2 regions of the Undibacterium sp. RuRC25W genome follow, and region 1 is predicted to be linked to the other one. Evidence: riboswitches for the same ligand, from Rfam matches in the RefSeq annotation. Region 1 holds a riboswitch; the other holds the start of a gene.
What was found. A riboswitch is a leader RNA that binds a small molecule or an ion and turns the genes downstream of it on or off. The one in region 1 is predicted to bind thiamine pyrophosphate.
Positions count from the first base shown of each region.

Region 1 (8,333 bases):
ATGATAGAAAATGCGGACATGGCTGGGTTTACTACCCGCGAGCAACGTATTATGAGTAAGCTCATCCTGAGTCAAAAAGGTAATCTGCGTAAGCTAGGTGAGGCGCTGGTCGATGCTGATTTTGCCAAAGCTATATTGGCGTTGCGCTTATCTGTCATGTTGATGCATTCTCGTGCTGATCTTGATTACGAAGATATTCGTCTGAAAATGAAGCGCGGTATCGAGTTAGAAATGCGTCGTAACTGGGTGACGTTGCATCCGACGGTGGCGTATTGGTTGCAGAAAGAGATCGAAGCCTGGCGTGAGATTGGTGTTGATTTTTTGGTCAGAACGAATGTTTGATGTCTTGAGAGATCGCTCGCGACTTTATTTTTCATCTGAAAATTAGTATTCCAGCATGTTTGGAGCGTTACGCAAAATGGGGAGGTATCTAAACTCGCTGCGCTCTTGCAAAGATACTTTTTGATCCGTTTTCGTCTCGCACAAATTGGTTTGTCTCAAGCGGGAAAAATCAAAACCGATCCCAAACCCAAACCCAAACCCAAACCCAAACCCAAAACACCAACTAAAAAAATACATCAGCTTTGTCATTCTCCGCGCAGGCGGAGAATGCAGTCAAGTCTGACAACTTGCTCAAGCCACAACCAAAATTCTTTGGGTCGCCTTGAGTCCGTCGTCCATCAACATAAGCCAATCAATCAGAAATCAAATTGCGCAGATAATTTATAGATGCGTGATGCACCAGGGAACAGGTAACCGCCCAGTTCTTGGGTTGCGTCGCGCCAGTAGAATTTGTTGAAGACGTTATCAACATTAAAGCGCAGGGTGGTCGTTGTGTTGCCGAAGCGGGTGACGTAACGTGCACCCGCATTGTAGACTTGGTAACTCGGTACAAGCACTGAATTATCGGGCGTATAGGCTTTGTTGCCTGAGTATTGCCAGCTTGCATTCAGATCCAGCCCCTTGATGCTTGCAACTGCATAATCGACGTAGACGGTTGATTTGAGCTTAGACACGTTCAGTACGCGCTTACCATCTTGTGAAGCGTCACCAGTACCCTCTTGTATCGCGTCCAGCGCCGTCAGGCTTGCACCAAACGTAAGTTGAGATGTGACCTTGCCTTGTGCTGTGAATTCAAGGCCAGTATGTCTTGCAGTCCCATTTTGAATGTAATTATTAAAATTACTATCCTGATTGGTGTCGATATACTCAAGCGGTTTTTGAATGCGAAACAACGCTGCGCTCAGACTGAGATCTTTGCGCGCATCCGTTTTTATACCGATTTCAAGCTGTTTGGACTTTGCCGGATCAAGCATTTGAGTGGCGTTGTTCGTACCGACAGGCGCGACAGTGCCATGTTCCAAGCCCTGCGCAAAGGATGCGTATAATGAGGTGTTTTGTGTAGGTTTGTAGACGATGGCAACATTGGGTACCCAGTAATTATGCTGATATCCAGGATAGCCCAGTTGAGTACGATGAATGTTGAGATGGCGAATGCCTGCATGCAGTGTCCATGCATCACTTAAACTGATCGCATCTTGCACGAATGCTGACCATTCCTTATCCGTCCGCTGCAACATCACCGGGCCTGTCGAATTGGTGGATTGACCAACGACAATCGGATGGAAGATATTACTTGTACCAGCGAAATCATAGACATATTCACCAAAATAGTCCTTCCGCTGTGAGTCACTCAAGCCAACAGCGAACTTGTGTTGAAAAGAGCCAGTGGTGAATTTTCCGCTCAATAATGCCTGACTACCCCACGATGATTTTGATTCGCCGACGCTTTGATAGTCGTACACATCGTAGTCACCATTCGCACAGTAGCCAGAAGGGATGTTGCCGGTGCTACATCCGTAGGGGAAAGCGGTATAGTCATTTCGTTTGAATTCGTGCTTATTGACGCTAATGCTTGCAGTCCAAACGCTATTGAGTTTGTACTCGTATCGCAGTCCAATATCGCTATCAGTCGTATCAACCGGTTTTGACCAAGGTTGGTTGTTGAGCATCATATCGGCGCGAATGCCCTGTGGCAAATCGGTACCGTTGGTCAGCTGAAAGCCCGGTGCAGAGATTTGTGCGCGGTGCTGGTAATCGAAATCAAATTGCAACAAGGATTGCGACGATAAATGCCAGTCAAAGGCGCCAGAAAGAAACTGACGGTTGCCATTCGCGCCAATGATATAAGAGCGTAAGCGTTCTTCTGCGGCGTTGATGCGGTAGCCAAATTGTTTATCTGACGAGGTACCGCCTAAATCTAACGCGCCATATAAGGTGCCACGTTCAGAGATGCTGGTTGTGATACTTCGCAGATCGCTATCCGTTGGACGTTTGGTGACATAATTGATGATGCCACCGGGCGTTGCAAAGCCCGACTCAAAACCTGAAACACCCTTCAGTATTTCAATGGTTTCTTTGTTCTCAAGAGGAATCACGCCATCATCAGGAATAGCAAAGCCATCCTTGCGATAGCTATATTCGTTATCCAGTGCAAAGCCACGAATAGAAAACTGTTCTGCATAGCCGACCGCATTATAGGCATCATTGATGCTGGCATCGTATTTAACAACATCTGTTGTTAAGCGAATTTGCAGATCCTGCAGTTGCTGCACGCCCCATGTATTGACCGAAAATGGCGTATCGATCAGTTTTTGGTCAATAAAACCAGTGACTTTGGTATGGTCGGGTTTTTGCGCGCTCTTATTGCCGGATACAACCACCTCTTGTAGGGGCTGTGCTTGTGCGTCTGCGTTAACTGCTGCTTCAGGTTCGGCAGCAGCGTATGCCGCTGTCATGCACATTAGTTGTGCAATAGCGATAGCCATCAACGTGGGGCGAAGTGCGGGATAAGAAAGGATGGAAGGGCGTGCAGTGAATTGTGTCATGGTGTGCTCGTTGTACTCGTTGTGCGCATGCAGGATGGCAGCAAAGGAGCAAACAAAGCATAGACAGGAATATAAACAGCGTGGACTTTGCGCTTCCCTTCGCTGGCATTATCCAGATCAGGTTCAAGGGACTATCTCACCCAGAAAAAATTTCCAGGACCCCTAGCGAAGTCGGTACTTTAACATGAAACGATGGGTGGGGCTTTTTGAGCCGCATCCTCCCCTTGTAATTTGTGGTTTTTAATGGAGAAGATACCCCTGTCAGTCTATGCTCAGAGATTTTAGTTGCTTTCATGCAAATAAAAAATAAACGGTATTTCTTTAACTCATCTGCTTACCATGTTACGTCTGAGCTATGCATGCAGTACGTACAATGCACTTCTCACTGAGAGATCTTTACTTGCTTGAAATTAACCCACAAGCCTTCACCAGAATAAACAATTAAGGCGACCCAGATGGCAACGAAGCCAATCAGTCTATGCGCATCTAGGGTTTCATTAAATATCCAGACACCCAGCATTAATTGCACAAAAGGCGCAATATACTGGAGTAATCCAAGTGTGGTCATCGGAATGCGACGAGCACCAGCAGCAAACATGAGCAAGGGAATTGCTGTAATTGGGCCGCTTAAAGCCAGTAATACCTTGATATCGGTTCCGCTGGTAATGAGAGCGTTCTGTCCGTGCATCGTTAGCCAGGTCAGGTAGCCGAAAGCAAATGGAAAGAAAATCGCTGTTTCTAGTGAGAGTCCTTCTAACGCGCCGAGTGCAGCTGTTTTTCTCAATAATCCATAGGTGCCAAACGTTCCTGCGAGTGACAATCCTATCCAAGGTAAATGGCCAGTCTGGAAAGTCATCCACGCTACACCAAAGGCAGCGAATGAAATTGCTACCCATTGACCCAAGCGCAAACGTTCTTTGAGTAAAATAGATCCAATCAGAATGTTGACTAACGGGGTCATAAAATACCCAAGACTGGCATCGATCACCCTTCCATCATTGACCGCCCAAATGTAAATAAACCAGTTGGCAGATAAAAGCAAGGCGCTGACGGCAAAGCTAGCGATGAGTTTGGGTTGTCGCCGCACTATTGCCAGCCAGTCCCATTGCCGACGTAAGCTCAACACAATCACTAAAAATAAAAGTGACCATAACATACGGCTTAACAAAATTTCTAATGAAGGAACCGAGTGTAGGGCTTTGAAATAGAGTGGAAACAAACCCCAGATGGTGTAGGCGGCGCCCGCAAGTAAAATACCTTTACGCATTACTGCATTCCCAAAAAAAGGAGGCCGAAAATTCGGCCAGATGCAGCATTATCGCCGTAAACAGAGACGTGTGCTGTATGCATTGATCAAATAACTGCACTCGACCTCGTTATTTTTCTCTGGCAAGGGCGAGTTGTTTGCAGAGCGCCTCTGTGCCATCAAGAATGCGTGGTCCCGCACGATTGAGTAAGTCTGCAGGGACCGCATATAAATGATTTTTCTTTATGGCGTTAAGCATTTTGAACTGACGCCATTCATTGAGGCTATCATTATTATCACCACCGGTGACGATGACGTTGGGATTACTTGCCAATAACGCTTCTGTGGTGATTGTCGGGCTCAAGTCTTTTAATTTACCAAACACGTTAACGCCACCACAAAGTCGTATTGATGCCGATATCATGTGCTCATCATTCAACGTCATGAGTGGCTTGCTCCATACCTGATAGAAAACAGTGATTGGCGTTGCGTTATCTGGTTGTCGATAGGTTTTGCGCAGATCCTCTAGCCGATGCCGGAAATTGACTGCAGCAGTATTGCCAACAGTTTCAGTTCCTGCCAAGAGGGATAGTCGCTCAATGGAGCTTGCCACCATTTCAAAATTACGTGGTTCGCTTTCAAACACAGTGATGTGCTGGCTGCGTAATTTGTTGGCCAATACTTTCGCGTTGCCAGTACCCCAGATTACGACCAAATCAGGTTTGAGCGCCAAGAGTCGTTCGGTATCTAAGGCGAATACATTGCCCACGGACGGCAGATTTTTAGCAGCTTCAGGAAAATTGCTATAGTCGCTTACAGCGACGATGTTGTTCGCTGCACCTGCTGCAAACAATAATTCAGTCGCATGGGGTGCGAGGCTGATAATGCGCTGCGCTGGTCGTGTCAGCGTAATCGTATGTTGCGCATCATCCTTCACGCTCACTGCTGCTAACGCTGTGGAACTCCAAGCGATCAGCAGCAGTTGCAGAAGCAGTAGAGGGTGTAGGACACTGATCTGGCGCAGTTTCAATTCAAATTTCCAGATTGTCAATCAGGCGCGTGTTGCCCAACTTCGCAGCAGCAAGTACAACTAACGGCGCACCCTGTGCCAGATCGCCAGCGGAAGGTGGTTGTAAGTCGGCACGTTTGCGGATCGATATATAGTCTGGTTTCCATTGGCGATTGGCCAGCTTTGCCATCGCTTTGCGCTCTAATTCAAACATGTCGAGATGACCGCTACGCACCTCGTTGGCCACATCGTTCAGCGCGGCGTATAACGTTGGTGCTTCAGCGCGCTCTGCTTCCGATAAATACATATTGCGGGATGAGAGTGCCAGTCCATCCTCTGCGCGATATGTATCGGCAGCGATAATTTCAGTTGGTAACGCAAACTGTTTGCTCATGTTGCGGACGATCATCAATTGCTGATAATCTTTTTTACCGAACACGGCGACGCGAGGCTGCACGCAAGAAAAGAGTTTTAAGACGACGGTGGTCACTCCGGTAAAAAATCCTGGACGGAACTCGCCTTCAAGAATATTCCCTAGATCATCTGGTGGTCGAACTCGGAATTCTTGTGGCTCAGGATACAAATCTTTTTCGGTGGGTGCGAACAAGATATAGACACCTTCTTTTTCTAGCTTTTCTACGTCGGCCTGGAATGTGCGCGGGTATTTATCGAAATCTTCATTGGGTCCGAACTGCAGGCGATTTACAAAAATAGATGCAACAATCGGATCACCGTGTTTTTTTGCTAGCCGCATGAGCGACAAGTGACCCTCATGCAAATTGCCCATGGTCGGTACAAATGCAGTACGCAATTGGCCACTCAGATGGTCGCGCAATTCTTCAATGGATGAAATGATTTTCATAGTAAGTGATTCAATGAATTCAGAGGTTATTCGATAAACTGGTTACACAGTCCGCTGGTCAATAATCAGCTTGGCGAATAGGCAAGGCGCACATAAATTGGTGCGAATGCTTCAGCCTGCGTAATTTCAATCAGTGTTTCTTTCGCAAGTTCAAGTAAGGCGACAAAATTAACAACCAGTACAGGAGCGCCGCGCGAAGGATCAAAGAGGTCAGAAAACTCGACAAATTTTGCAGACTGCAACTTGCGTAAAATGCCTGACATATGCTCCCGCACCGATAGCTCTTCGCGACTAATTTTATGATGTGCGACCAGAGTCGCACGTTTTAAAATATCTTTCCATGCTGCCTGGATATCTGCAAGTTCAACTTGCGGCCAATGAAGGACCGTGTTTTGCTCGACAAAGACTTGAGCATGTAAAAAATCACGACCAAGTTGTGGCACTGCATTTAAGTCATAAGCAGCGAGCTTCATTTGCTCGTATTCCAGCAGACGCCTGACGAGTTCGGCGCGTGGATCTTCTGCTTCTTCACCCTCGGCGGTTTTGGTCGAGGGTAGTAGCATGCGGGATTTGATTTCAATCAGCATCGCCGCCATCAGCAGATATTCTGCGGCAAGTTCCAGATTGTGATTGCGAATCTGATCGACATACTTGAGATATTGCAATGTGACTTGCGCCATCGGGATATCAAGAATGTTGAAATTCTGTTTACGGATCAGATACAGCAATAAATCCAATGGGCCTTCAAATGCTTCGAGGAAGACCTCAAGGGCATCAGGCGGGATGTAGAGATCGTTCGGTAATTTGAATAGGGGTTCCCCATATAGTTTGGCAAACGCCAGACCATCCACCACGTCGGGCGTGGTATCAGTACCGCCAACCAACGGCAGATCAGTAGGGGGGAGTGTGCTTGTACTCACAGGCTCACAGACAAAGCGATGAAGCAGGCTTATGCCTTGTTTTGGTAGACATACGGTTGTTGTGGAACAATGGATTCTAAAGTGTCTTTTTGTATGCTGAGATCCACTGGTGCCTTATCCCAAAGGAGGGCACGTCCATCACGTTGTCCTTGTTCTAATTTGGGATTAGCGCTTTTTAAACTTTGGATAAAGTGGGTCGCTTCAGATTGGTACAAAGAGAATTGCTTGGAGAATTTCATAATGGCGAAATAAACAGGTAAAAGAACGATTGAAGTCGCATTTTACTCTTAATTTCGCCAAGAACCCTATTTCGAGGGGTGACTGAAACAAGTTGTTGGCTGAAAAAAAGAAAAACGTTGGATTAGCAATATGAAAACCACGCAAACTATAGATCCTTGTTGCCTAGCCATTTGCGGGTCTGAACAGGAATATAAGCCCTTAATCGTTGAAGCAGTTGTTCGGGGCCTGCTGCAGATAAAAGAATATCGAGATGGTTAGACCGCAGAAACCCTTGTGTTTTGGTATGCGCCAGAAATTTGAGCAGACCGTCGTAAAAGCCATTGACATTGAGTAAGCCGATTGGCTTGTCATGAAACCCTAACTGCGACCAAGTCATCACTTCAAACAGCTCTTCCAGAGTGCCGATACCCCCTGGCATAGCGATAAAGGCATCTGACAACTCTGCCATAAGCGCTTTTCGTTGGTGCATATTTTCTACGATGTGTAAGGTTGTCAGTCCAATGTGCCCGACTTCCTTGTCCATCAATGCTTGTGGAATAACGCCTGTCACAGTTCCGCCTAGGCGTAGTACTTCATCTGCGATGATTCCCATGAGGCCAACATTGCCACCGCCATAGACTAAGCTTAATTGCTGCGAAACTAAGGTTCCTGCAAGCTGACGAGCCGCGACAGCATAATCAGGTGTGATACCTGGCGAGGCGCCACAGTAGACGCAAACGGATTTCATGCTTGATTTATTTTCTGCAAATAATCTTGCGAGAGCTTTTCAAATACGTGTTTAGTGTTGCCCCGTAAATACGGGCTGATCAGCGAAATGACCTGATAACAGCCTCGTGCAAGGGATTCGGACATGGTTTGTAATTCAGTATATTTGCGTGGATTGCGGACGTACTCATACGAAAGCCAATACGTGGCGACAACGACCATGTTGGTTGACAGGGCGTCTATATCCATGTCGGTTCCTTCAAATTCGCCATCCGTACGCAGACCGATACAAAGTTCGGTAGCCACCTTAATCTTATGTGACAGTATCTGTTTGAAATTGAGCTCTAGCTTCCTGTTGCGCGATAACAAATCGTTTAAATCACGGTAAAAAAAACGATAGCGCCAGACCAGCTCAAATGTCAAATGAAGGTACGTCCAGATATCTTGGATATTGGCTTTGCGC
Region 1 covers NZ_JBMPPD010000003.1:70,591-78,923, reverse strand. Annotated here, with positions in the region: gene ACO0KV_RS02655 (Ppx/GppA family phosphatase) at 1-342, shown strand, start outside; gene ACO0KV_RS02650 (TonB-dependent siderophore receptor) at 699-2,888, opposite strand; TPP riboswitch at 2,966-3,062, opposite strand; gene rarD (EamA family transporter RarD) at 3,271-4,155, opposite strand; gene ACO0KV_RS02640 (cobalamin-binding protein) at 4,265-5,164, opposite strand; gene panC (pantoate--beta-alanine ligase) at 5,166-6,005, opposite strand; gene ACO0KV_RS02630 (segregation and condensation protein A) at 6,071-6,925, opposite strand; gene ACO0KV_RS02625 (DUF3460 family protein) at 6,955-7,164, opposite strand; gene ACO0KV_RS02620 (TIGR00730 family Rossman fold protein) at 7,311-7,892, opposite strand; gene ACO0KV_RS02615 (TetR/AcrR family transcriptional regulator) at 7,889-8,333, opposite strand, start outside.

Region 2 (8,333 bases), on a different contig from region 1:
GGTAAGGCAAATTCTCTCCCCGCCTCGGACACGATCTCATGTGCGGTTGTAACGGCGTATTTTTTGATGCGTGAAGGATAAAATCCACCAAAGGCAACATAACTCGCCCCAGTATTCACCGCCAGTCGGGCAAGAGCAAGATCGCCGTAGCACGACGCGCCCAGTATCTTGTCCGGACCAATCTGCGACCGTGCTTCTGCAACAGAGATGTCCATCCCACCCACATGCAATCCATCCGCATCGAGTTCTAGAAACAAATCCAGATGGTCATTAATGATGAATGGTTTTTGATACCGACGACATAGCTGCTGCAACGCCTGCGCCTGCTCTTTGCGCAGATCAGCACTGGCTGTTTTATGGCGATACTGAACAATATTCGCACCGCCTTCTAATGCTTGTTCAGTGACCGTCACTAATTGATCGGTGTCGTCCCAGTCCGGAGTGACGATATACAATCCCCGTAAATTGTTGATGCTCATGTTATATCCTGTTTCGTTGTGGAATCAGCTGTCCCGCAGCAATTGCATACGCTTGGTGTAGCGCTTCTTGGGTGTACTGCTGAGCACGATCCAGCGCCAGCCCGAGTGATTCACCCATCGCTAGTCGACCCGCGATCGCTGACGCCAGTGTGCACCCGCTGCCATGGAATTCTCCTGTTAATCGGGGCCACAGCCATTCTTGTGCCGCCTGTAAATGTTGTGCTTGATACCAGATATTCTTCACCTGCGCCTCAGACCCATGTCCACCTTTGACAAGCACATCGGCAGCCGTGCTTTGTAACAATCTCTGGGCTTGCTCGACAAAACCTGTTGATGTGGGCGCTAAGCGTAATAATTCGGGCAAATTGGGGGTGATGAGCGTCGCCACGTTGAGTAAGGGCTGTATCGCTTCGACGGCGTCATCGAGCGATAAGCGATCCCCGTGTCCACTGCCAAGTACGGGATCCAGAACTACATGCAGTGCGGGCTGTTTTTGTTTGAGTTGCTGAATAAAACGCGCAATGGTGGCCGCATTCTTTTTGTGCGCAACGATACCGATTTTGACCACCGATACGGGTATCTTAGCGACCAGTGTCATTGCCTGTTGCAAGATAATTTGCGCATCAACGGCATGCACTGCGTATGCATGATCGTTATCCTGCACAGTCAGCGCAGTAATGACCGGCAAGGCATGGGCGCCTTGCGCGGCAATCGCTTCAATATCCGCCTGGATCCCCGCGCCCCCGCTGGGGTCATGCCCCGCAAAGACCAGTACACAAGGGCGTTGTGGATGCGTCATCAGACAATGCGCCCCGCCATTGGTGATGACGGCGACGCCGCAAACTTGCGTGGCATACGGCCTGCCAGAAAGGCTTCCCGCCCTGCCTCGACAGCCAGTCCCATGGCGCGCGCCATACGAACAGGGTCGCGGGCACCGGCAATCGCTGTGTTCATCAACACGCCATCACATCCCAGCTCCATCGCAATCGCCGCATCGGACGCCGTACCTACGCCGGCATCCACCAGCACAGGCACCTTCGCCTGTTCAATGATTAACGACAAATTCCACGGATTCAGAATGCCCATTCCAGAACCAATGAGTGACGCTAAAGGCATAACGGCAACACAGCCGATGTCTTCCAGCATTCTTGCCTGAATTGGATCATCGCTACAGTACACCATCACATCAAAGCCATCGTTCACCAAGGTCTTGGCTGCTTTCAGGGTCTCGGGCATATTTGGAAATAAGGTTTTTTCATCGCCTAAGACTTCTAATTTGCATAACTTGTGGCCACCCAATAATTCACGCCCCAATTGCAGGGTGTACACGGCGTCTTGCGCGTTATAGCAGCCTGCCGAATTAGGTAGGATGGTATATCTGGATGGCGGTACCACATCGAGCAGACTAGGCGCATTCGGATCTTGCCCGATATTCACGCGACGAATGGCGACCGTAATGATTTCAGCGCCAGCCGCTTCTGTTGCCAGACGCGTTTGTTCGAGATCTTTATATTTACCACTACCAACTAATAAGCGTGAGCCGTAGATTTTTCCGGCAATGGTTAAACCTTCTGTTGTTTGCATTTGTATTCCTTTTTTAGATCGCAGGCAAAGAATGTTGCGCAATCAAATTTTTTACTTGCGCAACATCTTTTTTCTTATCAGCGGAAGGTCAGCATAAGGTCAGTATTTATCCGCCCCCAATAGCGCGGACGATATCGACTTTATCCTTACTTTTGAGCTGCAACTCACCCCACCGACCACGCGGGATAATCTGCCGATTGACGGCCACGGCGATGTTCTTTTCTCTAAGCTCAAGCGCACCAATCAAGTCATCAATCGTGTTACCGGATGTGACCTGATACGTGCTGCCATTGAGTTCAATATCTAATTCCAAGTCCATCAAGACGCTCACTGTTTGCGATAAATTTCTGCACCGTTTTTAACGAACTCCACCGCTTTTACTTCCATCCCTTGTTTCAGAGCAGCAATCTCTGATATTCCTTGCTTCGCAGCATAGTCACGCACTTCTTGCGTGATTTTCATGGAACAGAAATGGGGGCCGCACATGGAGCAGAAATGGGCGACTTTGGCGGAATCTTTCGGTAAGGTTTCATCATGGAATTCACGTGCTTTATCTGGGTCGAGGCCAATATTGAACTGATCCTCCCAACGGAATTCAAAACGGGCTTTGGACAAAGCATTGTCACGAATCTGCGCACCCGGATGTCCCTTCGCCAAATCGGCTGCATGCGCTGCGATTTTGTAAGTGATAATGCCGTCTTTAACGTCGACTTTATTCGGCAAACCAAGGTGCTCTTTTGGTGTGACATAGCACAACATGGCGGTACCATACCAGCCGATTTGTGCTGCGCCAATACCAGACGTAATGTGGTCGTAACCTGGAGCAATATCTGTCGTCAGTGGTCCGAGCGTGTAGAACGGCGCTTCGTGACATTGCTCTAATTGCAGGTCCATATTTTCTTTGATCAGATGCATAGGCACATGACCAGGACCTTCGATCATGACTTGCACGTCGTGCTTCCAGGCGATCTGGGTCAATTCACCCAAGGTTTTTAACTCACCTAACTGCGCTTCATCATTAGCATCGTAAATCGACCCTGGGCGTAGGCCATCACCTAAACTGAACGACACGTCGTACGCTTTCATGATCTCGCAGATGTCTTCAAAGTGCTCGTACAAGAAGCTTTCTTTGTGATGCGCCAAGCACCATTTGGCCATAATAGAGCCGCCACGAGAGACAATGCCTGTCATGCGTTTGGCGGTCAATGGCACATATTGCAAACGCACACCTGCATGGATCGTAAAATAATCAACACCTTGTTCGGCTTGCTCAATCAGTGTGTCGCGGAAGATCTCCCATGTCAGATCCTCGGCTTTCCCGTTAACCTTTTCGAGTGCCTGATAAATAGGGACCGTGCCGATAGGAACAGGGGAATTACGGATGATCCATTCACGCGTTTCGTGGATATGTTTGCCGGTTGATAAATCCATAACGTTATCACCCCCCCAGCGGATCGCCCACGTCATTTTTTCAACTTCTTCACCAATCGATGAAGTGACGGCGGAGTTACCGATATTGGCATTAATTTTCACCAGAAAATTACGTCCGATAATCATCGGTTCTACTTCGGGGTGATTAATATTGGCTGGAATAATAGCGCGTCCGCGAGCAATTTCTGAACGTACAAATTCAGGTGAAATTTCTGCCGGAATTGCAGCACCGAAGGATTGTCCAGGATGCTGGCGTCCCATCATCTCAGCGAGCTTGTCACCCATTGGGCCAGACGCCTTTAAATTAGCTAAATATTCTTTGCGTTGTAAATTTTCACGAATGGCAATGTACTCCATTTCTGGCGTAATAATACCTTGGCGCGCATAGTGCATTTGCGATACGTTTTTACCCGCTTTAGCACGACGTGGCAGTCGTTTCAGATTGAAGCGTAACTCGGCTAATTGTGGGTCATTGAGACGTTCCTGACCATACTTAGAACTCGGACCGGACAATTCTTCCGTATCGTCACGCTCTGCAATCCATGCACCACGGACAGATCCCAGACCGGAACGAATATCAATGTTGACGTTCGGATCAGTGTAAGGACCCGAAGTGTCATACACATAAATCGGCGGATTTTTTTCTGCACCAAAAGATGCCGGTGTATCAGATTGGCTGATTTCGCGCATAGGTACACGGATGTCTGGACGACTACCTTGTACATATACTTTGCGGGAATTCGGCAGCGGCGCAATAGCGGCTTCGTCAACTGTCGCTGTTGCGGACAGAAATTTAGGATTGGCATTCATTAGTTTTGGCTCCTTTGCTTGTTGGCATGGAGCCAGCAAAGGAGTTTCTAAAAACACAGTACGCGCATAACAAACACAGACAAGCATTATGGGTACGATTTTTAGCGGCTTCCCTTCGCTGGCATTATCCAGATCAGGTTCGAGGGTATTTCTCACCCGATACCGACTATCGATATCAGGACCCCTAGCATTATTTAACTTCGCAGCGTGATAATTTTTTAATCACGCTGTCGTCGTGGCGGCATTATATCGCTAACGCGCGGTAAGGAGATAAAAAGAATTTCATCAGTGCCGACGTTACCCAAAATAGCAAACCAAGGTTGGCTTGACGCCATATTTATCTTCAATGGGATCAGTTCAAAAAGCACAAATACAACACCACAAATAAATTTTTCTACATAGCATGACTGAAATCAATTTTAGGCGGCCCCATCACTTCAGTCAGCTCAACGATGCCAGCGCTCACCGCTGCGGCCAGGTCATCTTCGAAAAATGGCACTGCTGAGGCGGCATCAACCAACACGCGGGCAACACCGTAGGCACGATTACGCCCATTTCTCTTGCCCAAATACAAGGCCATATCGGCAATATGAATGGCTTTTTCCCAGTTGAACTGATCTTCAGGAAAACCTGAAAAAGGCAATGAAATAAAGCCAGCTGTCATCGTCACCTGAATCTGATGCTCGCCGATAGCAATACCGGTGCCGCCGACAGATTGTAAAAGGCGCTCAACCAAAATGGCGATCTGATCGGGATTAGATTTAGGGGCGTACACTAAAAACTCTTCCCCACCCCACCGTAGCACCATATCCGTATCGCGCACCGTCTTACGCAAGCGCTGGGCAACATCCGCCAACACGGTATCGCCAGCGGCATGTCCCCAAGTGTCATTGATCTGCTTAAAATGGTCAATGTCGAGCAGAATCAGACAATCGGGGTTGCCGTCACGCACTTCCCGCCGCTCGGCCTCGATTTCTGCTGTGCGCAAATGCATCCTTTCGACAAAGGAGCGACGGTTATACAAGCCTGTCAGCGGGTCGTGAACGGCATGGAATTCCAGTTGGGCATTCGCTTCGCGCAACTGCTTATTGACTCGCTGTCCACGACGATATAACAAGAAAATAAACATACCCACCATGACCGTGACAGTTGCACCAAGCAAGGTAATCGCTTGCTGTAATCGGTGATTACGGATGTGTGCGTCTTTCAGCGCATTGTCTTTCGCTAGTAACTCGATCTGTTTTTGTTTTTGCTTGGCATTAAATTGCTCTTGTAATGTAGCAACCGCTTTAGACCGTTCGGCGCTGAATAATTCGCTATTGAGTTGTTGTTGTTGACGCAGCGTTGCTAATGCCTCTTTGAACATTCCGGCGCGCTCATAGGCATTGGCAAGTTCAGCAATAATATCCTCGGCATCCGTTTTCTGACCAGACTCCATCAAATCGTGAATCGCGGCGTTCACTAACTCCACACCCTGACTCATTTTACCTAGCCCGACCAGAGCAAACCCCAGATTCACTCTGGCAAGGTCGATCGTTGATTTGTCCGCTACACGTTCTGCACGCTCGAGAGCTTGCCTTGCGTACGTCTCCGCTTGCTTATATTGATTTAAGATCAAGTAGTGATCGCTGATATTGATCAGACAACTCATTTCATTTGTTGCCATACCCGTATCATGCGATATCTTTAATGCACGTTTATAGGCTTCAATTGATTTATCATGTTGTCCTAGGAAGGAATAAGCAACACCCTGGCTGTTGCTGAGCGATGCAAGGATCTTGGGGGCCTGCGCAAGAGGTGAAATATCCAATGCGTCGACCACGGTTGACAGTGCCTTTGCCGGATCTTTCATACTGATATAAACCCTAGCGATAGCATCAAGCATAATTAGACGATTTTGCACCTTACGTGTTGGCAAATCATCACTGAGTTTCAATGCCTCCAGCATGTATCTCAACGACGTATCGAAATTACCCAGCAGGTGATTGACAAAACCGAACGCATGTTCAAGACGCATTCGGACTTCTATTGCCGCATCGGACGGAAGGTTTTCACTAATTGCTTGGAGTTTATTGAGCCCTTCCTGCGGTTTACCACTGTCAATCAATTGGTTCACCGACATGATCTCAGCAATGGCAATCCCAGTCGCGTCTTTTTCGGCTGTCGCGAGCGATAATAATTCGTGCACCGTGGCCGTACTAGATGTGATTTGGCTAGCATCATAGTAAAGATCAGCCAGCACTTTGAGGGTTTCGAGGCGTACGCGTATCGGGGTTGAAGAAGTTTGAGTTTGCTTGAGCGCCAGCAAACGATTCAGCGCCTCTGTGTTATTGCTATCTCCTATGGTTTGAATACTAACAACTTGCGCAAGATCCGTCGTCTCATCGGCAAAAACGACATGTCCACCAAGCATAATACCCAAGAGCGAATAGATCGAAAAATACAAGAGTATCTGCAATTTTTTGTTAACCATAGGTATCAATTTAGTCATCAAAACATGGAAATCAATAGGTACTGCATGTCCAACACTATAGGTGAAAATGAGAAAAACTTGACAAGTAAAAACAAGATTTTTATTTAAAAAAGTCGTTAAAGTTCCATAAACATATTTATTTTTTACGGAAAATCCCTGCCGATTACGGCATCAACTCCTCCACAGTCATTTATAATCAACGGTTTAGCACATAACCAACAGATCATCATGGAATTAGCGAAGTCTTTCGAACCAGCAGAAATCGAACAACATTGGCGCTCTGAATGGGAGCAACGCGGCTATTTCGCAGCCAGTATGGACGATGGCAAACCGTCATTTTCTATTTTGTTACCGCCACCGAACGTGACCGGCACCTTGCACATGGGGCATGCATTCAACCAGACCATTATGGATGGATTGACACGTTACTACCGCATGCGTGGACATAATACGGCCTGGATTCCAGGAACGGATCATGCTGGTATCGCAACACAGATCGTTGTTGAACGTCAACTGGATGCGCAGAAAATTTCGCGCCATGACCTCGGACGTGAAAAATTCTTAGAAAAAGTCTGGGAATGGAAAGAAAAATCAGGTTCCACCATCACTGGTCAGATGCGCCGTCTGGGTGCGTCTGCTGACTGGGATCGTGAATATTTCACGATGGATGCGGAACGCTCCAAGACAGTAACAGAAGTATTTGTACGTCTGGTTGAACAGGGGCTGATCTACCGCGGCAAGCGTCTGGTTAACTGGGATCCGGTATTAGGTACCGCTGTGTCCGATCTGGAAGTCGTCTCTGAAGAAGAAGATGGCTTTATGTGGCATATCCGCTATCCGTTTGCGGATGGCAGCGGTCATTTGACAGTAGCAACGACCCGCCCCGAAACCCTGCTAGGTGACGTCGCTGTGGCAGTTGACCCGACGGATGAACGTTATATCCATCTGGTTGGCAAAATGCTCAAACTGCCACTAACAGATCGTGAAATTCCTATCATTGCCGACAGTTATGTCGATAAAGAATTCGGTACTGGCTGCGTCAAAATTACACCAGCGCATGATCTCAACGATTATGCCGTGGGTCAGCGTCATCAGTTAGAGATGATCTGTATCATGACGCTGGATGCAAAAATCAACGAGAACGCACCAGTTGTCTATCAAGGCATGGACCGTTTCGTCGCCCGCAAACAAATCGTCGCCGATCTTGACGCGCAAGGCTTATTGGCTGAAGTCAAACCACATAAATTGATGGTGCCACGTGGCGATCGCACAAACGTGATCATCGAGCCAATGCTGACTGATCAATGGTTCATGGCGATGAGTAAGCCAGCACCAGAAGGAACACACTTCCCTGGCAAATCTATCGCTGAAGTTGCTTTAGAAAAAGTTACCTCCGGTGAAATCAAGTTCGTACCAGAGAACTGGACCACGACCTACAACCAATGGCTCAACAACATCCAAGACTGGTGTATTTCACGCCAGTTATGGTGGGGACATCAGATTCCGGCATGGTATGGCGACAATGGCGAAATCTTTGTGGCTCGCAATGAAGCCGA
Region 2 covers NZ_JBMPPD010000038.1:23,069-31,401, reverse strand. Annotated here, with positions in the region: gene thiE (thiamine phosphate synthase) at 1-479, opposite strand, end outside; gene thiD (bifunctional hydroxymethylpyrimidine kinase/phosphomethylpyrimidine kinase) at 481-1,278, opposite strand; gene ACO0KV_RS15655 (thiazole synthase) at 1,278-2,063, opposite strand; gene thiS (sulfur carrier protein ThiS) at 2,170-2,382, opposite strand; gene thiC (phosphomethylpyrimidine synthase ThiC) at 2,391-4,304, opposite strand; TPP riboswitch at 4,398-4,500, opposite strand; gene ACO0KV_RS15640 (tetratricopeptide repeat-containing diguanylate cyclase) at 4,699-6,777, opposite strand; gene ACO0KV_RS15635 (valine--tRNA ligase) at 7,006-8,333, shown strand, end outside.
Region 2: it holds a riboswitch for thiamine pyrophosphate, as region 1 does, so the genes downstream of both, thiC (phosphomethylpyrimidine synthase ThiC) here and ACO0KV_RS02650 (TonB-dependent siderophore receptor) in region 1, are expected to answer to the same signal.